3 regions of the Shewanella halifaxensis HAW-EB4 genome follow, and region 1 is predicted to be linked to each of the others. Evidence: predicted binding sites of a transcription regulator. Region 1 holds the regulator's gene; each other region holds the start of a gene.

Region 1 (6,957 bases):
TCCATCAGGTAAGTTGGTTAGGTGCTTAATAAGCTCGCTTTCTTTTTCTGGTAGGTTACGGATATCGACGCTGATCGCTACAAGATTGGTGTTTCCAGAGAGCTCTTTGAGTAGTGTGCCCATCATAGGCAGAGGCAGATTATCGACACAATAATAGCCGAGATCCTCTAGCATTCTTAACAGAACGGATTTTCCTGAACCGGAGCGACCTGAGACTAAAACAAGCTTCATCGTATGACTACCTGATAGAGATTTAACTAAATGTTTGGATTTTGTGATTATGTTGTACAAGTATATAGATTAACGTCTTTAAGGCTGAAAGCAAGAATTTGAGTGGGTAATAAAAAATAAATAATATTGCAGTAATAATTACTTAGGTCTTTAAATCATCAATGCATCATTGGAACAATGATAATAATTTAAAGACCCGAGTAAGACGCTACTGAGTAATGACTTGGTATAGCTCCGATTCATTACTGGTTTTTCTCAACTGCTTAACAACTGCTTTATCGTTGAGTTTTTCAGCCATACAAGACAGTGTCGCTAAATGTTGCTCACACTGTTCAGATGGCACCAGTAGAGCAAATAAGATATCGACAGGCTGCTTATCGATTGCGTCAAATGGGATAGGAACTTCACATTTAACCAATACTGCAACGGGACGGTCTATATTTGCCAGCCTTCCATGAGGAATCGCTATACCATTACCTATACCCGTGCTACCCATTTTTTCTCTCGCCAAGAGACTTTCAAAAATTTCTTGTGAAGAAAGGGTAGGGTACTGGACAGCAGCAATATCACTGATTAGCTCCAGTACCTTTTTCTTACTGCCCGGAGTGGCGCAGGTGGTGCACTCCGGCTGCAGGATGGTACTTAGTTCCATCGTTAGTGTTTAATCAGCTTCTCTTTGTGTTTAATAACCTGACGATCTAGCTTATCGATCAGGGAGTCTATCGCAGCATACATATCTGCGTGTTCCGAAGTGGCAAATACTTCCCCTTTTTTAAGGTGGATTTTGGCCTCGGCAATCTGCTGCATTTTCTGTACATTCAAAATAACGTGCACATTATTGATCTGATCGAAATGTCGTTCAAGCTTTGTGAATTTATCTTCCACATAGCCGCGCAGTGAAGCGGTAATTTCTATGTGATGTCCTGTCAGGTTGATTTGCATTATCGATCCTCCATGTGCCTAATTTTGAGTTATAAACTCTTACGTTGGTTTGAGGGTGGGATCAGCATTGCTTCGCGGTATTTCGCGATAGTACGTCTAGCTACTTTAATCCCTTGTTCCGCCAGAAGTTGGGCCATTTTGCTGTCGCTTAATGGTTTCTTCTGGTTTTCAGCAGCGACTAACTTCTTAATAAACGCCCTAATTGCTGTAGATGAGCACTCTCCGCCGTCGTCTGTACCGACATGGCTCGAGAAGAAATACTTGAGTTCGAAAATACCCCTTGGGGTATGCATATATTTTTGTGTGGTAACCCGTGAAATGGTGGATTCATGCATTTCAACGGCTTCGGCAATGTCATTTAATACCATAGGTTTCATGGCTTCTTCGCCGTACTCAAAAAAGCCTTGCTGAAATTTAACGATACAATTTGTTACCTTTAATAAGGTGTCATTGCGGCTTTCAAGGCTCTTAATAAACCACTTTGCTTCTTGAAGGTGGCCGCGAATAAACTGTCCATCGGCCTGATTAGTCGTGCTGCGTGCCATAGAAGCGTAATGCTGGTTAACATTAATCTTAGGCATATAGTCAGGGTTTAGCTCCACCACCCAGCGGCCTTTTTTCTTGCTAACAGACACATCCGGGATGACATATTCATCTTTACTGCGGGCTATTGCGAGACCAGGTCTTGGATTGAGCGTTTGGATCAGTGTGATAGCATCACGCAGGTCATCTTCTTTGAGCTTGGTTTTACGCATCAGCTGCCTAAAATCACGGCCAGCAATAAGGTCCAAATAGTCTTTAATCAGTAATCTAGCGTTATCTATATGGGGAGTATCGGCTGCATACTGCGCAAGTTGGATAAGTAGACATTCGCTTAGATTACGCGCGGCAACGCCGATAGGGTCGAAATGTTGAATCCGTTTTAAAACGGCCTCAACCTCATCGAGTTCAGTCTCTGGGTCGCCCATCGCTTCGAGGATCTCATCACAGCTTTGAGTTAAATAACCCCGCTCGTCGATTGCATCGATAATTGCAGTCGCGATAGCAAGGTCATTATCTGAAAATGGAGTGAGATTCTTTTGCCATTCAAGGTGCTCGTATAATCCTTCGCTAGTCTCACCCTGAAAAGGCATATCATCTTCACGACTCACGCCTGAGCTGGCGTTCGAGGAGACGGTATAGACTTCATCCCAAGTGGTATCCATCGGTAGCTCATCGGGCATGGAGTCTTGGGTTAGGGCATCAGAGGTTTCAACGCTTGCGCTATCTTGGATTAGCTCACTATCGGAGTTACTTGAAGACTGGTCTTCATCGTTGAGCATGTCGCCGTCTGATTGCTCTTCATCTAACTCCAGTAGCGGATTAGAATCTAATGCTTGTTGGATCTCTTGTTGCAGCTCTAAAGAAGACAGTTGTAACAGGCGAATAGCCTGCTGTAACTGGGGAGTCATGGTGAGCTGTTGACCCATTTTGAGCTGGAGTGACGCTTTCATTTTACCGCTATTCCCTACACTGTAGTTAAACGTTAAAGCTCGCTGAACTGGCGAAGGTTGCTCAAAAACTCAATACTTTGATTTTGTGTGGAAATAATTCCATATTGAGTTTTTTAGCTTCCATACTGTGAATTAACTATAGCCTGAATTGTTCACCTAAGTACACAGCTCGAACTTGTTGGTTGTCCAAGATTTCGGCAGGTGTGCCTTCGGCAATGAGATTTCCGTGGCTTACGATGTAAGCGTGCTCACAAACATCTAATGTTTCGCGAACATTGTGATCGGTGATTAGTACACCTAGGCCGCGACTCTTAAGTTGCTCAATAATCTTTTTGATATCGATAACTGAAATCGGGTCTACACCGGCAAATGGCTCGTCTAACAAGATAAACTTTGGATTAGCCGCTAGTGCTCTAGCAATTTCAACACGGCGGCGCTCACCCCCTGACAATGCCATACCTTGGCTGTCACGAATATGAGTGATATGGAACTCTTCAAGCAGATGCTCAAGTTGTTCTTCACGTTGCTCGTTATTGATGTCATGGCGAGTCTGTAATACCGCCATGATGTTGTCACGCACAGACAACTTTCTAAAAATACTGGCTTCCTGAGGCAGATAACCAATCCCTTTACGAGCGCGCAGATGCATAGGATCGAGTGTAAGATCGTCATCATCAATAAAGATCTTACCCTTATCACTCTGTACTAGGCCTACCACCATGTAGAACGTGGTTGTTTTACCTGCACCGTTTGGCCCAAGTAAACCGACAATCTGACCCGTCTTTACGGTTAAACTAACATCTTGTACGACAGCGCGATTTTTATAGCTCTTCGCAAGATTAACCGCTCTTAAAGTGATTTGCTTCATTGCTGTTCCTGCTGTTCCTGCTGTTCCTGCTGTTGCACTGGTGTTTCTGGTTTCTCTTCCTGATAGGTTTCAGGCTGAATAATGGTGATTACTCTATCATCGCCTTTACCTGAACTTTCAGCGATAAGTTGTTGTAAACTAATGTTGTACTTGATGCGATTACCGGTGACCTGACTACCGTCTTGCGCTAGAGTCGCGTCGCCGACTAAGGTCAGGGTGCGCGTCGCAAGTTCGTAACGGATCTCTTTGGCGCTAGCCGTTGCTGGGCGTCCATCGTCCATTATCTGGGTATAGGTGGCTGGGTTGCCTGTTGCCACAAGGGTTTTACCGCTCTTATCTTCTTTTGAGAAAACACGCAGTTTATCAGCATTCATCTTGATAGAGCCTTGGGTCACTTCGACAGGTCCAAAGAAGATAACCTGATTATTCTTAATATCGGCTTCTTGGCTTGCGGCTGCAATTTTCACTTCTTGCAGCAGATCATCGACCTTAGCAACAGAACTGAAACTTAGCAGGCAAAAAAGGCCTGCAAGGATAGATAGATTGTATTTCATAGCGTCCTTCTACTCAGCTAAAGCACTTTATTGAGCTAGCTCGAGTGTAAAATTGTTCAATATGTTGGGCGTTAATTAGCTTGGTAGATACCTTCTACTTGGCTGATTAGTTTTACGCTCTGGGCATTCAAGTCGGCATACAAGCCTAAACCTTGAATGACAAATTCGTTGCCAGTGACGTGGATAATTTCATCTGACGTCATAATCATAGTATTCAAATCAAGATCTAAATAGCTGGTGCTTAACGTCTGTATCGGCTCTTCTGGGCTAATAGAGTCGATAATAACATTGTTTTCTAGCGTTACCTTGCCAGTCACTTTATTAAGGCTGCCTTTGTCACTTTTTAGTCGCCATTGAGCCAAGCCATCATCAGGGAAAATGAGATAAACAGGCTCAGTAAAATAGGTCATGTTGACGCTATCATAGTGCTCCATATGCTTGGCCGTGACTTCGCTATTAATGAAGCCTAACTCGTTATATTCGATACTGCGTAGATCATCGATAATATAATCGGGTTGCTGACTCGTATCGATACTCAGCTCTTGCTCGCTCTTTTTAGACTGAACTTGCCAATAGAGCAAAAGTGCAGTGCCAAAAAGTGCGATTATCGCAAGGGTAACGCGGCTCATATACTCATCCCATGGGCGGAATCAAACTTGTCTTGGCTTAATAGTAGTAAGTCTGTGAGCTCGCGTAGGGCGCCGTGGCCGCCTTTAATGTGAGTTGTCATCTTGGCGTGCTGTTTCACGTAAGGGTGACCGTCTACCACACAGACAGAAAGACCCACCTTTTGCATGACCGGTAAGTCCACCATATCATCTCCAATATAGGCGACTTCTTCTGGAGTGACATTATAAAGTGCGAGTAGCTCGTTATAGGGAGCCAGCTTATTGTCGACGCCTTGATAGATATGTGTGACGCCAAGGGCGGTAAAACGGTCTTCAACGATTTGTGATTTACGGCCTGTAATAATCGCGACTTGGATACCGCTCGATAATATTGAGCGCACACCATAACCATCACGAGTATGGAATGTTTTTAGCTCTTCACCGCTGTTGCTCATATAAACCAGACCGTCGGAAAATACACCATCAACATCACAGATAAGCAGTTTGATCTTGCTGGCAGCTTGCCAGACATCATCGCTAATAGGGCCGTATAAACCTTGCTTGGACATATTAAATTACTCCCGCTTTAACCATATCTAGCATGTTTAGTGCGCCAACCGGCTGTTGTTTGTCATTAATTACGATTAAGCCATTAATACTTTTAGTATCCATGACTTTTAACGCTTCTGCTGCAAGTACATTATCAGTAATCGTGACGCAGCCCTTAGTCATCACCTCTGCAATAGGTGTGGTTCTTAAATTGACTTCAGCATCGATAACGCGGCGTAGATCGCCATCGGTGAAAATACCGACTAAGGTGTTGTTGCAGTCGACGACCGCCGTCATACCTAAACCTTTTTTAGAGATCTCATATAGCGCTTCGGTAATACAGATATCATCTTGGACGCTAGGTAGTTCATTACCTTTATGCATAACATCGCTGACTTTAAGTAGTAGCTTACGACCTAGGCTACCGCCAGGATGAGACAGTGCAAAGTCATCTTGAGTAAAGCCACGAGCCTGCAATAATGCAACGGCTAGAGCGTCACCCATTACCAAGGTTGCAGTCGTACTTGATGTCGGTGCGAGCCCGAGCGGGCAGGCCTCTTCTGGTACTTCGATGCAAAGATGTAGCTGAGCCAGTTTCGCCATATTCGAGTCAGGCTTACCCGTAACAGAGATCATAGGCAGTCCCATACGCTTAATGACTGGCATTAAGGTTAAGATCTCACTCGACTCGCCCGAGTTTGAAATCGCAAGTACGATATCGTTTTCACTGAGCACGCCAAGGTCGCCATGGCTGGCTTCTCCTGGGTGTACGAAAAATGCAGGCGTACCTGTACTAGCCAAGGTGGCTGAAATCTTGTTGCCAATATGGCCCGATTTTCCCATGCCCATCACGATAACTTTACCTGTGCATTGCAATATTAATTGGCAAGCTTGGGCAAATTCTGAAGAGTCGATGTACTGATACAGATTATCGAGTGCTTGTTTCTCGATATCGATAACCTTAGTACCCCATTGGCGTAGTTGATTTGCATCTACCATTTATTGATCTCTCTTTAAATTGCTGCTTAACGTATCGCACCCATTGCTATGATAGGAAGAGTAATGCCTGATATGCGATAAATGTAATAAGTAATACTACGCCATGCCATGGTTTTAGCTGTCTGGCGCGTCCAGATAATAAGATCAGTATTGCAAGTGCGCTGCTCGTTGCAAGTACCATATAAAAGTCACGTGTACTCGCTGCTGCATCTACAGCGCCCGGCGCTATGATGCCAGGTATAGCAAGAACCGCTAGAATATTGAATAAGTTTGAACCAACAATGTTACCGATCGCAAGATCATCTTCCTTTTTTAGGACTCCGGCAACACAGGCGGCAAGTTCCGGTAGGCTAGTACCGACGGCAATAATGGTTAAACCGATAACTAAATCTGACAAATGATACGCTTTAGCTATCCCAACTGCACCCTGAACCATCCAGTCTGCGGATAGTGGCAACAGTATCATACCGATAATCAGCCATAAAATAGCTTTACGGGTAGGGACATCAGCTGGAATTTCATTTTCAGCATCGACAGCCAGGGCGTCACGGTTTTTACTGTTTAATCCGTGCCAAATTAGGTAACCCATTAAGCCAATAAACATCACTAATAAGCTGATGCCTTCGATACGGGTTAGAAAGCCATCATGCAGGAAATAACCTACAATCACTGTAGCGACTAGCATCATTGGAATTTCGCGCTTGAGTGTCTGC
Region 2 (6,957 bases), 2.4 Mb from region 1:
GCATTTTTTGCATTAGAACCCGTACCGATACGTGTATTGGTATGAGGGTTTATTTGTTTAATATCAATAGCCATTTTGAGATCCAACAGTTAATAAAGAGAGTTTCTTACCCATACTATCGGCAGTATCACTCGCTACTTTAGGATTTTTTATATTTTTACATTCTTACATTCTTACATTCTTACATTCTTACATTCTTACATTCTTACATTCTTACATTCTTACATTCTTACTTCGACTTGGCCAACGCCAGTGACGCGTGCATCGAGGTTTTTATGCGAGTGGCTGTTCTTTATGCGAACTTTATCGCCAACATTAGCATCATGCAGTGCTTCACCAACGGTTTTAATTTCAAAGTTTTCAGAACGAGCATATATCGACACGCTATCACCTTTACAAACAATACAGAGTTGGTTGGCAAAAATCGGTTGCCCAGGTGCGACGCGTCGCTTTAGCCGCGCTCCCACCACTTCAGAGATCTCTTCAAATTGATGCCCCCGTAATGTGGTTTGTTCAATGTATTCGAGTTCAATATCACCTCTAGAGAGAAGGTCACCTGGGCCCATGGTCGATTTTGCGACCACAACGGGGTACAGAATATCGACTCTTACGGATACAAACATCTGCCATGGATAACTTAAGTCAGGACTATTACAACTGATTTTTACGGTATTGTTTCGGCGGATCGCGCGGTCACTGGCAATCTCAGCGGTTATGGGTAAGTAACAATTGGGCAGGTTGACACGGGTATCTAGACTCTGGGGTGTGATATTAATCCTTGCTTTTGCAGGGGCCTCAATTTTTTCTTCAACTGCCGCTATAGCTAATCGAGAGATGGTCGATACAGAAGGAATACTGGCAGCTGTAGTGGCGTATGCTAAAGTTGGTAGCAAAAGTATTAATAAAAATGAGCCAAAATAGATTTTCATAATGAATGCAGTGGCTTGATTCGCTAAAATGCGACTATATTGTGTTATGTGCTGAACTGCAGTCATCTTTATCCTTTTGGATTAGTTGGCGTCATTAGTTTGACTGAAAAAAGCCATGCTCGCTTGGATAGCTTCAAATAAGCAAGTAATGTGCCTAAAAGTGTTGGTTGTGTGAAATAATGCGGATGTGGCCAGATTATAACGAGTATTTGCATCACTGATTTACACACATTAATTAAATTGAAATAGATATCGCCTACCCAGGTAGGTACAAGGCAAAAAATGTATGTCGAATATTCTCGAATCAGTAAATAAACGGACTCAGTTGGTTGGACAAAACCGCCTAGAATTATTGTTATTTAAGCTAAATGGACGTCAACGATTCGGTATTAATGTTTTTAAAGTTAAAGAGGTGCTGCAGTGTCCACCGTTAACGAATCTACCTAAGTTAAACTCTAAGGTACGTGGTGTTGCCCATGTGCGTGGTATGACTATTTCGGTGATAGACTTGAGCGCTGCAACGGGTGGGCGTCCAATCGAGAGTGTTGAAAATAGCTTCATTATTATCTCTGAGTATAACCGCAGCGTTCAGGGCTTCTTAGTCAGTTCTGTTGAGCGAATTATTAATATGAATTGGGAAGCGATTATGCCACCTCCAAAAGGGGCGGGTAAATTCTCTTACTTAACTGCGGTAACTGAGATCGAAAATGAGTTAGTAGAGATCTTAGATGTTGAAAAAATTCTTGATGAAATCTCACCCGTTAATACCAATATCAGTAAAGAGTTAGATGATGCCTTAACGATTGACAGAGATCAGCATTACCACATCATGGTGATTGATGACTCTTCGGTCGCACGTAAGCAGATTATTAGGGCGCTCACCTCACTCGATCTGCAGATCGATACCGCCAAAGATGGTAAAGAGGCGCTAGAAAAACTTAGAGCCATGTCTGCTGAGCTTGAAGATGTTTCAACTGAGATCCCGTTGATCATTTCTGATATCGAGATGCCAGAAATGGATGGCTATACATTAACGGCAGAAATTCGTGATGATCCTAAGCTGAAAAATATCAAAGTGGTATTGCATACTTCGTTAAGTGGTGTATTTAATCAGGCTATGGTGCAAAAAGTAGGGGCTAACGATTTTATTGCTAAATTTAATCCAGATGAGTTAGCTGCAGCGGTAAACAAGCATTTAAGTCTTTAGTCGTCATTATTTAGCATCGAGGGAAACGATCCCTTGCTTGTGTTTGTGTTGATGCTAAGGTATAACGCTGCGTTCGTTTTTGCCTGTGGTCAATGTCTTTTTGGCTAATGTGGTTTGTTTTATTAAATTAGGATATTAGAGTGGCAAATAGATCTCTTGCTGAGAATGAGTACAATCAATTTAGATTATTCTTAGAACAACACAGTGGTATTGTGTTGGGAGAAAATAAGCAGTATTTGGTGCGTAGCCGGTTAGCGCCTCTAATGGGCAAGTACAACTTGCCGTCCTTATCAGATGTGGTTAAACATTCGATGAAACCGACAGAGCGTCAACTGCGCACTGAGGTTATCGATGCTATGACCACAAACGAAACACTATGGTTTCGCGATCGTTATCCTTTCGAGTTGTTATCGAACGCCATTTTACCCACATTTAGTCGTTTAGGCCGTCCAGTTAAGATATGGTCTGCTGCCTGTTCCTCAGGGCAAGAGCCCTATTCTTTAGCCATGACGATTCTAGAGCATCAGCAGCGTAAGCCTGGTAGTCTTCCCGCGAGTGCAGCGATCTTGGCAACCGATTTATCGCCATCTATGCTTGAGCGTTGTAAAGGTGCTGAATATGATAATCTTGCATTAGGTCGAGGCTTGTCCGATGAACGCAAACGTCAGTTTTTTGATGTTTTACCCTCGGGCAACATGGTCGTTAAAGACAATGTTAAGCGATTAGTCAACTTTCGAGCGCATAACTTGCTTGAAAGTTATACCTTATTAGGCAAGTTCGATATTATTTTTTGCCGTAATGTGTTGATCTATTTTTCACCTGAGGCAAAGCGGAAAATCCTACGGCAATTTGCTGCCGCGTTAAATCCTAACGGCATTTTGTTTTTAGGCGCATCGGAGTCTATTGCGGGTCTGTCTGACGAATTTGATATGGTGCGCTGCAATCCGGGGATCTATTATCAAAAGCGAGGCTAACGCTTTGTTCACTTGAGTGCTCCTCTGAAAACGCGTCGTTATGACGCGTTTTTTAAATCTAATATTCTATCCATGAATCTATCTTAAATACGCCTCCCCACTAATCTTCATAAAACGACACTGATTTGGCACAACTATTGCTTTGTTTTAGCTATCGAGCTGAGGAGGCAATTTTATGGCGATTAGTTTTGACAAAGCATTAGGGGTTCACCAGTACACTTTGGGCGTTCGTTCCCAGCGTGCAGAAGTCCTGTCTTCAAATATTGCTAATGCCGACACGCCAAACTATAAAGCCCGCGATGTCGATTTCTCAAAAGCGATGGGGGCGGCGCAATCTCAGCAATCGGGCTTAGCTATGACTAAAAGTGACACTAAACACTTCGATATGGCGGCATTAACTCAGCAACATGTGGGCTACCGAGTGCCCAATCAACCTGATACCGGAGATGGTAACACGGTTGATATTCAACAAGAGCAATCGGCATTTATGCAAAATGCACTCGAATATCAGATGTCACTGGGCTTTCTAGACAGTAAGTTCGCCGGTATGAAAAAAGCACTTAGAGGCAGTTAATCATGAGCTTATTTAATATTTTTAATGTTGCAGGTTCGGGCATGTCGGCCCAGTCGGTCAGACTTAATACCACGGCAAGTAATATTGCTAACGCGGATTCTGTTTCGAGCAGTGTCGGCGAGACTTACCGCGCACGTCATCCTATTTTTGAAGCTGAGATGAGTAAGGCGCAGCAACATCAAAGTGCATCAGCATCAGTGGCCGTAAAAGGGATTGTTGAAAGCGACTTGCCACTAAATAAAGAATTCTCGCCAGACCACCCAATGGCGGACACAGACGGTTTTATTTATAAGCCGAATGTCAATGTGATGGAGGAGATGGCCAATATGATTTCAGCTTCTCGCTCTTATCAAATGAACGTACAAGTCACTGAAGCGGCTAAATCCATGCTTCAGCAGACACTTAGAATAGGCAAATAAACTCAGTGAAAGCTGGAGGTAAATTTTGAGCCTTATTAATCCGCTCACCGCAACGCAGCCGGCTCCTGGCCAGCCGCAACAGGCTAATGCCATTTCGCCGCAAACTGCGCAGGCAGCGACTCAGAGTTCGACTACGAACACTGAGCAGACATCAACGGGAAACCCGTTTCTTGATGGACTACGTTTGCCTCAAGAAAGCTCCATTCCTGAACCTAATAGTCAGGAGTTAAGTCAGGAGGATTTCTTCTCGTTATTGAGTCAACAGCTGTCTATGCAAGACCCATTTAAGCCTGTAGATAATGATCAAATGATCCAGCAGATGGCGTCTTTCTCAACCGTAGATGGGATCAGTAAACTCAACGAAGAAATTGGCAATCTAAATGCGTTAACCAGTTCAAGCCAAGCCCTCCAAGCATCGGGGCTTGTTGGCCAAAAGGTGTTGATCCCGTCAGATACTGCGCATATCTCTGCTGAAGATCCCAGCATGAAAGGCATTATCAGCACGCCTGAGCCTGTCGAATCTATCACTGTCCGCATCGAAGATGAAACCGGTCAGTTAGTGACAACTTATAGTGTCGATGGCAGTGCCGGTGGCAACATAGATGTGAGCTGGGATGGTTTAGACAAGAACGGCGAGCCCGTAGCAGAGGGGAATTATACCTTCAAAGCCAGCGGTAAAGTTGACGGCACAAGCGAAGAGCTACCCGTATCAACTTATGCTCACGTGACCAGTGTTTCACTTGGAACCGCAGCGACTGGGGCTATTTTAAACTTACGGGGTGTTGGCGGAATTAAGATCAGTGATGTGTTAGCTGTATCTGAAGCCTAATAGCTAGAAACTCATTTTGCGAGATGTTTGTACTTAATATAAAGATCAAACGTCTCGAAATCGAATTAAACAAGGATTGAGGTGAATCATGTCATTTAACATTGCATTGAGCGGTATATCGTCAGCCCAAAAAGATCTAAATACAACGGCAAACAACATTGCAAACGTAAACACCACAGGCTTTAAAGAGTCTCGCGCAGAGTTTGCCGACGTGTACGCTAGCTCTATTTTTGCAAACAGCAAAACCACTGTCGGTGGTGGCGTCGCGACGAGTCAGGTTGCTCAGCAGTTCCATCAGGGCAGTATGGCTTTCACCAACAATTCACTCGATATGGCGATTAACGGTGGTGGCTTCTTTGTGACCTCATCTGAAGTGGGTTCTCAAGATCATTCATACACACGAGCAGGTGCATTTAAGTTCGACTCAAATAACTATATCGTTGATTCAGCTGGCAACTTCTTACAGACGTTCCCTGTCGATAAAGACGGTAATTCGACATCGGTGAGTTTAACGACCACTAAGCCGGTACAAATTCCTGATACGGCGGGTAGCCCAGTTAAGACCGATAGTGTCGGTATTCAGATGAATCTTAATGCGGGGGAGTCCACACTCGATCCAGCTGCTTTCGATCCCGATGACCCAGATACGTTTAACAACTCAACCTCGGTGACCATCTATGATTCACTCGGTGAGCCACATATTCTAACTTCATACTTCGTACGCCCACCTAATGCTGCGCATACCGGTGAGAGCAACTGGGTTGCATTTTACGCGGTAGACGGTAAGCCTGTCGATTTAGACCCCGCAGCTGGTGAGTATAATGTCGATACCGATGGTGACGGTACAGTAGATGGCAAGGCCAATGCTGAAAACGCGGCTGGCTGGAAGGGCGCGGCAGTCTCTTTCAATGATACAGGTGCTTACACTGGCAGTAACCCTGCGGTTATTAAGACCGAAGCCTTAGGTGTTGGCGGCGCTAACGTATTAGGCCCTGGCGCCGATGGTACCCAGACCTTAACGCTGGACTTTAATAACCCGACTCAATATGCATCACCATTTGAAGTGACAGAGTTAACCCAGGACGGTACAACGGTTGGGCGTTTAACCAATGTTGAAGTGGGTGCAGATGGTCTAATTAATGCCAGTTACAGTAACGGCTCTACCGTGCCACTAGCACGCGTCGCCTTGGTTAGTTTTGCTAACGAGCAGGGGTTATCACAGGCGGGTAACACCTCTTGGAAGGCGAGCTTAGACTCGGGTCCTGCACTTGCCGGTGAGGCAAACAGCGGTACTTTCGGTAGTATCCGTTCATCGGCACTGGAGCAGTCCAACGTAGATTTAACCACCGAGCTAGTCGATTTAATCTCGGCTCAGCGTAACTTCCAAGCCAACTCTAGAACGCTTGAAGTTAACAACACCTTACAACAGACGATATTGCAAATTCGTTAATCTTTAAAAGCTAAGAAGGGCGGACTCCGTCCTTCTATAGAGTCAAAGGCTGAGACGAACGCTTCGCTTATGGAAGACGGAACGTTCGCGGGCTCACTCACAGAACGCTGCGCTAACGGTACAAGATATGAAGAATCTAGGGCGTCCCTTGGGCAGCTAGGACCTATAAAAAGCAAAGATAAATGCATAGGTTTGATTTATGCCGTTGCTCTGGTCTTATGCTTTCCTAGAACCTGCTTTTCCTAGCACCTAGGACCTTCTTTCAATGTAGGTCGGCATTTATGCCGTCGTTTTAATCTTTTATGGCTTTTCCGTAAGCGAAGCGTTCCGTCTTTGCATTCCCGTCTTTGTTTGTCCGTCTCAGCTTTAACCTAGAACCTAGGACCTTCTTTATCCCCATCTTTGGCACGATGTTTGCTATCTATTTCGTTAGACGGAAGTTTGACGGAGTGTTACGTGGACAAATTGCTCTATGTCGCGATGAGCGGCGCAAAACAGAATATGAATTCGTTGGCGGTTAGTGCCAACAATTTGGCCAACGCGAATACCGATGGCTTTAAATCCTCTCTTGCTCA
Region 3 (6,957 bases), 580 kb from region 1:
TTAAGTCAAGCTTACTTTACATTAATAGAGTAAAAGACACGCAATACATAAGGAACTGTAACCATGAAGATCATCGAAGCTATCTGCGCCAAGGGCCTGCCAAAGCGCGACCTTAAAAATGCCAATCGAGTTAATCTGCTTGCGCTCTTTTGGGTCCTCACACTAATGATAAGCACCTTTTTAAGTGAGAATGAATTACTAAACAGCGGGCTATTAATCACCTTAGCATTTTGCATTCATACGCTTATCGGTATCGCCATGTTGGTATCCTATCGCCACTTTCTGGTACAACTCGATGAGATGGAGCGCAAGGTTCAGTTAGATGCACTCGCTTTGTCTGTAGGGGTCGCCATTATTAGCTTTTCCAGCTATTCAATATTGGAAAATAGCGCTATTGTGCCGCCTCTCAATGCTGCATATCTCATTGTGTTAATCGCTTTGACCTATATCGTTGGCATTATTAAAGGAAGGATCAGTTACCGATGAAAAACCGTCTAAAAGTGCTCAGAGCCGAGCGCGACTGGACTCAAGCCGACTTGGCTGAAAAACTAGAGGTGTCGCGCCAAACCATCAACGCCATAGAAAAGGGCAAATATGATCCGAGTCTACCCTTAGCCTTTAAAGTTGCTCGGTTATTTGAGATGCCAATTGAAGCCATTTTTGAGGACGAAACTGAACTCACCATGAGTTAGACGAATGACATTCAAGCACGACTTGATGCATGGTCTTCCCAAAATGCACACTATAGGTAGGCCTTAGGTTTCTCCCCGAAATCTAAGGCCTATCCATATCTGCATAAGATCACCCAAGCGCATATTTTGAAACAGTTACGCAGTTGCACTTATCGATATTTTATTGAAAGATAACGGCCTAATAATAATTAAAATAGCTAAAAATGGGTACCCGACTATGCGCTTAACTTCCCTATCGGCCATCGCCTTATTGGCGGCCAGCACCAGCGGTTACTGTTCCGCGGCAGCTCAAACAAGTACGACGCCTCAACTAGCAAACACCTATATCAACGATGAGATTTTGCCGCCGCTCACCTCTTGGCACGGTGGCAGTGAATCTCTCATCCTAGCGGCAGATTCAAAATGGGCGACACCATTTGAGCAAAACGGCCTTAAGACTAGCCCGAGCTATGATGAAACCTTTGCCTGGTTAGACAAACTGATAGCCGAGAGCGAGATGCTTAAGAAGGTGAGCATAGGCAAGAGCCCACAAGGTCGTGAGATCTGGATGATTGTCGCCTCCAAAGAGGGAGCGGAAGACGCAACTGCTTTAGCAAGTAATGGCAAACCGACCTTGCTAGCACAGGCAGGGATCCACTCAGGGGAAATTGACGGCAAAGATGCCGGCATGATGTTACTACGCGACATGGTGTTTAATGGCAAGGCTGAGCTACTTAATAACGCCAACCTACTGTTTGTACCAATTTTCAGTGTTGATGGCCATGAACGCTCAACTGAATATAACCGCGTCAATCAGCGAGGCCCGGTTAACATGGGCTGGCGCACCACAGCGCAAAACCTCAACCTTAACCGTGATTATGCCAAAGCCGACACGCCCGAAATGCAACATATGCTGCGAGCCATCAATATTTGGCAGCCGGATCTCTATATCGACGTGCACGTTACCGACGGCATCGACTATCAATACGACGTCACTTTTGGCTACAACTTAGCCCAAGGACAAAGCCCTGCGATCTACAATTGGCTAGAGAATAGCTATCGCCCAATGATTGAGTCTGCACTGTCTGAACAAGGTCACATTCCCGGTCCTTTAGTGTTTGCCATAGACAATACCGACATCACCAAGGGAATGTCATTGTGGAACGCAAGCCCGCGCTTTTCTAATGGTTATGGCGACGCTCGCCACCTACCCACAATTTTGATTGAAAATCACAGCCTAAAGCCCTTTAAGCAACGGGTGCTAGGTACTTATGTGATGCTCGAATCCAGCCTTAAAGCGATAGCCGACGATAGCACTAAGCTAATATCCGCCATTCAGCAGGACAGGTATCGATACTCACCTAGAGTGACCCTCACTTGGCAACAGGAGCAGCAAGCACAAGGCTGGGATTTTAAGGGAATAGGTTACACGTTAGAACAAAGCGCTATTAGTGGTAACGAGATTGTGCGCTGGAATGGTGAGCCACAGCTTTACCCAAACTTGCCCGTTATTGGTGGGACTAAGGCCGATATCAAAGTGAGCCGCCCAGACGCTTATTATATTCCACCGCAGTGGCAAGAGGTGATTGAACGCTTAAGTGTTCATGGCATTCGCATGACCACGCTAGATAAGCCTGCAGAGCTTAAGCTGCAGCAATATCAATTTACCAACCCAAGCTTTAACAACAGTGATTATGAAGGGCGTCAACAGGTCAAGGCCGAGGTCACTAGCCACGGGGTCGATGTAAAATTGCCTGCGGGTACGGTACGTATCGATACCAAGCAACCCTTAGGCGATCTCGCCATCTTGCTGCTGGAGCCGCAATCGCCGGATTCACTGTTCCAGTGGGGCTTCTTTAATCCAATATTCACCCGTACCGAGTATATTGAAAACTACGCGGTAGAGCCGTTGGCGGCAAAGATGTTAAAGGATGAGCCAGCACTACAAGCCGAGTTTGATAAGGCACTTAACGATCCGGAATTTGCTGCCAACCCTAGAGCCCGGTTACGCTGGTTCTATGAGCGTAGCCCCTACTTTGATAATCAATACCTAAAGTACCCAGTGCTTCGTGGTTTATAGCGTTTAAAGCAAAGAACCCAGTTTAAGCTGGGTTCTTGGGTTTTGTTTTCAGCCCTAAACCACCTACTTCAGTAGGTGATTATCATCAATTAAGCTTTACCTGAAATAAAACGAATGAAAGTTATGGAGTAGGCTATGTTTAATGGCTTATTAGCACACCGACTTTTTGTTGAAGAGAAAGTATCCATGAAGGCTCGCTTATCGCATCCCTGCGACACATGGCTTATAAGCTCATTTAAACATATCCACGTTAGACTCAGCGATACAGTTAAGCTTTGCTAGAAGTGCTGTGCAAGCTTCTAAATCAGGGATGATTTAGCCCATGTTTGAATAAAAGGCCTATAGGGATATATTTGCGGCGTCTTGCTAAAGCAGGATAGGAAAGCTCCCTTCTAGGGAGTCTGCTTTGTAACATATGGGCAAAGCCACCTTCTTCAGAAGGTGGATTCTTTACTTATTACTCAAATTTGGGCTTAACTTACCAGCATTAGCCTCTAGGTGCTGTTTTTAAGGCTTTTTAGTGGCTGATATCGCGTAGGTTAACGGCAGGCGCTGGCCCTGTTGCTCAACAAAATAGCGTTGACGTTGTTCAGTGCCTTGCGGCAATTCCACCTCTACCGTTTCTTCAGTTAAGCCTTCGAAACAGTTGTAGGGGCTAAAGGGGAATTCATTGAAGCTGTTTACCTCAAGGCCAGCCTTGATGAGCGCATTAATCACATCGGACAACGAGTGCGACCAACTCATAAAGGTATTGGTATCGTCATTAGCGTTCTCGGTATAGGTCACTTCATCCTCTACGTCTGGCGCATCTTGGTGAAAATAGCTATAGCCTTCAAATACCGCCTGAGCAGGATGGAACTCCACCATATAAAACTGACCACCAGCCACCAGCTTACTCGCGATAACTTGTGTCCACTTATCGAGATCCGGTAGCCAAACAATCGCACCGTAGGAAGTAAACACCAGATCAAATTGCTGTGCTACACGTTCTGTCACGCTATAAACATCGCAGCAGATAAATTCAGCATTCAGTTCTGCCTGCTCGGCAAGCGAGCGAGCTTGAGTGATAGCCGCTGATGATAGATCGACGCCGGTAACATTGGCGCCCATCCGAGCCCACGACAAGGTATCCAAGCCAAAGTGACACTGAAGATGCAGTAGGCTTTTACCTTTTACCTCTAAGTGAGCCAGCTCTATCTCTTGCAGTGAACTCGCTCCCTTAAGGAAACCTGCGACATCATAAAACTCAGACATCACGTGAGTCTGTACACGCCTATCCCAGCCTTGTTGGTTAACCGATAAATAATCCATCTCTGTTTCCCTACATAATTTTAAATCTTAGATTCTAGGCTTGAGCATTAGTAGGTTCTAGGTTCTAGGTTCTAGGTTCTAGGTTCTAGGTTCTAGGTTCTAGGTTCTAGGTTCTAGGTTCTAGGTTCTAGGTTCTAGGTTCTAGGTTCTAGGTTCTGCACTTTCAGCCAAGCCTTTGAGTAAATTAACTAATAATTGCACTTCCATCATAGTAAGTGAGGAAATTTACTACTAAGACAGCCAGCAACACAAAGATAACACATTCAAAACAATTAGATAACTTGTTGGCATGGTTACTGCTTATTCAGAGACAGATAAACATTAAAAGCAGCTTTGTTAAGCCTGCACTTAGATCTTGAGACGCTTAGACCTTAAGATCAAAATAATAAAAGGAAGTTACCCGATGAAATCAACCTCAACTCTGCTTGCCACCGTTATTGCTATTTCACTTTCCGGCTGCATCATCAATGTTAACGGTGCCAGCGCAGGGCCACTCAACCACCAGAAGAAACAATTACAAATTGATGCCACTCACATCGAAAGCTTAGTCGCCGAGACTGGCGCAGGCGATCTCAACATTCAGGGTGTCGAAGGGCTGTCGCAAATCATGGTTACCGCCGATATCTACACCTATGGCGATATCGAGAGTAATCTCAGCCTCAAGCAAAACGGTTCTAAAGCCACACTGATTGCCGAGTTCGATAGCAGCATTAACTTTCAGCGCTCACCCTATATCGATCTCACCATACAAGTTCCCAGCAGCATGATGCTAGATATCGACGATGGCTCTGGCGATATCGAAATCAACAATGTTCAGGCGAATATTACCTTAGACGATGGCTCTGGCGATTTGTGGATCAAGGGCGGTCACGACCTCAATACCCAAGATGGCTCAGGCTCTGTTGAAATTAGCAACACCACAGGCAAACTCACCTTAGAAGATGGCTCTGGCTCTATCACTCTTTCAGGCATTGGCGGCGATACCCATATTGACGATGGGTCAGGCGACTTAAACGTTAACAACGTCAACGGCCGCGTGGTCATTGACGATGGTTCTGGTGATATCGATGTTGATAACACTCTGGGTTTAAGCATTATCGAATCCGGTTCAGGTGATTTAAGCGTAGATAACATCAACGGCTCAGTCAGTATGCACTAAGTTTTTCGTATAAACGCCTTCCCGGCGCAGGGCTTGTTGCCGACTAGTGTGCCTAGCGGTCAGAGATCCTGACTACAAGAGCACTAACGTCAACAGTGCCCTGCCCAACTAATTGAATAAGAGTGCCTTATGAATAAAGTGAAACAGCTTTGGAAAGATAATCGTCAGCTAGTGCTATTCATTGTTTTAATGTCTGTTTGTAGAAGTGCTATCGCCGACTGGTACACAGTACCGACTGGATCTATGCAGCCTACGATTAAAGAAGGCGACCGTATTGTGGTAGATAAGATGGCTTATGACTTACGAGTGCCCTTTACTCAAATTTCATTAGCTACAACGGGTGAGCCAGAACGGGGAGAAATTGTCGTTTTTGAATCAAAAGCCGCGGATAAACGCTTAATCAAGCGGGTAATAGGCTTGCCAGGGGATAAAATTAGCTTAAGTCATGAAGTCCTATTTATTAATGGCAAGGCGTTGGATTATTCACTAGTAACCAGTGATCAGCGTGAGCTGATCGCCACAGAAAATCTTAATGGCTTATCCCATAGCATCCGTATTGAAAAGTATGCCAGCGATCAGTTAAGCAGCTTCGAAACGGTGACCGTCCCCGAGGGGCATTATCTGGTCATGGGCGATAACCGCCGCAACAGCGCCGACTCACGAGTGTATGGTTTTGTGCCTAGAGATGAACTTAAAGGTAAAGCAACCAGAGTCGCATTCTCTCTGGATGATGAAAACCACTACCTTCCTCGAGAAGAGCGGTTTTTCACTAATCTATACTTGGATTAAATCGCTGATTGTAAGCTCATCGGTGTCTGTAATAGCACTTGCACAAGATAACGTTGCACCAGTGACTATTCGACTCATCCCTCGATCAAGGCGAGCTTCTTAGTTCTAGGCCATCTCTTCAATGCTATCTCACGCTTGAGCGCATCGGAGCGACTACCCACGGTTTCCGAGTAGGCCAATGTCAGTGGCCCCTTGCCTCGTAGGTATTTAGCCGACTTAGCACTGCCACTCTGGTGCTCGGCAAAACGCCGAGTCACATCTGTAGTCACCCCAGTATAGAGATGACCGTTAGCGCAGCGCACCATATACAGAAACCAAGTCGGCTCTGTTTTTACAGCCTCTAAGGCGTTTGTAAGCTCAGAGCGACTTACAGGCTCATAGCGATCTGTAAGCTCAGGGCTACTTACTGGCTCAAGGCTGTTAGTCTCCGGTATTTGAACAATATCAGCCATTAACGGCTAGCACCCTCTGTCATTTTGCCTTGTTGAGTCGCCTTATCATCTAAGCCTAACAAGCCAAGGAAGAAGGCATACTCTTTCGCCGTATCATCATACTGGCGATAACGGCCACTCTTGCCACCGTGTCCCGCTTCCATATCGGTATCGAACAGCAGCATATTATCATCAGTCTTAAGGTCTCGCAGCTTGGCGACCCACTTAGCAGGCTCAAAGTACTGCACTTGCGAGTCGTGTAAACCTGTTGTCACCAACAGATGCGGGTAAGCTTGGGCGCTGATATTGTCGTAAGGGGCATAGCCAAGCATGTAGTCGAAATAGACTTTTTCATTGGGGTTGCCCCACTCGTCATACTCATTGGTAGTTAGCGGAATCGACTCATCGAGCATAGTGGTAACTACATCAACAAACGGAACATGTGCCGCTACGGCAAAGTAACGCTCAGGTGCCTGATTGATAACCCCGCCCATAAGCAGACCACCAGCGCTACCA

The links. Region 1 encodes sigma-54, which starts transcription at its own class of promoters, with help from an activator protein. Its sites were predicted from a motif close to GTTGGCACGNNNNTNGNNT; they were not measured.
Region 2: a site for sigma-54 is predicted at 3,235-3,253, ahead of flgB (flagellar basal body rod protein FlgB). Genes of this name have one in related genera too.
Region 3: a site for sigma-54 is predicted at 4,346-4,364, ahead of SHAL_RS21665 (DUF4097 family beta strand repeat-containing protein). Genes of this name have one in related genera too.

The regions. Positions count from the first base shown of each region.
Region 1 covers NC_010334.1:4,499,670-4,506,626, reverse strand. Annotated here, with positions in the region: gene rapZ (RNase adapter RapZ) at 1-231, opposite strand, end outside; gene ptsN (PTS IIA-like nitrogen regulatory protein PtsN) at 440-883, opposite strand; gene hpf (ribosome hibernation promoting factor) at 886-1,173, opposite strand; gene SHAL_RS19155 (RNA polymerase factor sigma-54) at 1,203-2,666, opposite strand; gene lptB (LPS export ABC transporter ATP-binding protein) at 2,803-3,534, opposite strand; gene lptA (lipopolysaccharide transport periplasmic protein LptA) at 3,531-4,088, opposite strand; gene lptC (LPS export ABC transporter periplasmic protein LptC) at 4,160-4,717, opposite strand; gene kdsC (3-deoxy-manno-octulosonate-8-phosphatase KdsC) at 4,714-5,265, opposite strand; gene SHAL_RS19130 (KpsF/GutQ family sugar-phosphate isomerase) at 5,267-6,244, opposite strand; gene SHAL_RS19125 (calcium/sodium antiporter) at 6,291-6,957, opposite strand, start outside.
Region 2 covers NC_010334.1:1,720,932-1,727,888, forward strand. Annotated here, with positions in the region: gene flgM (flagellar biosynthesis anti-sigma factor FlgM) at 1-74, opposite strand, end outside; gene flgA (flagellar basal body P-ring formation chaperone FlgA) at 222-929, opposite strand; gene SHAL_RS07335 (chemotaxis protein CheV) at 1,216-2,136, shown strand; gene SHAL_RS07340 (CheR family methyltransferase) at 2,277-3,110, shown strand; gene flgB (flagellar basal body rod protein FlgB) at 3,286-3,684, shown strand; gene flgC (flagellar basal body rod protein FlgC) at 3,687-4,103, shown strand; gene flgD (flagellar hook assembly protein FlgD) at 4,129-4,932, shown strand; gene flgE (flagellar hook protein FlgE) at 5,021-6,382, shown strand; gene flgF (flagellar basal-body rod protein FlgF) at 6,839-6,957, shown strand, end outside.
Region 3 covers NC_010334.1:5,080,262-5,087,218, forward strand. Annotated here, with positions in the region: gene SHAL_RS21645 (hypothetical protein) at 64-486, shown strand; gene SHAL_RS21650 (helix-turn-helix transcriptional regulator) at 483-692, shown strand; gene SHAL_RS21655 (M14 family metallopeptidase) at 910-2,751, shown strand; gene SHAL_RS21660 (class I SAM-dependent methyltransferase) at 3,259-4,062, opposite strand; gene SHAL_RS21665 (DUF4097 family beta strand repeat-containing protein) at 4,466-5,221, shown strand; gene lepB (signal peptidase I) at 5,351-6,010, shown strand; gene SHAL_RS22870 (GIY-YIG nuclease family protein) at 6,085-6,462, opposite strand; gene SHAL_RS21680 (S9 family peptidase) at 6,462-6,957, opposite strand, start outside.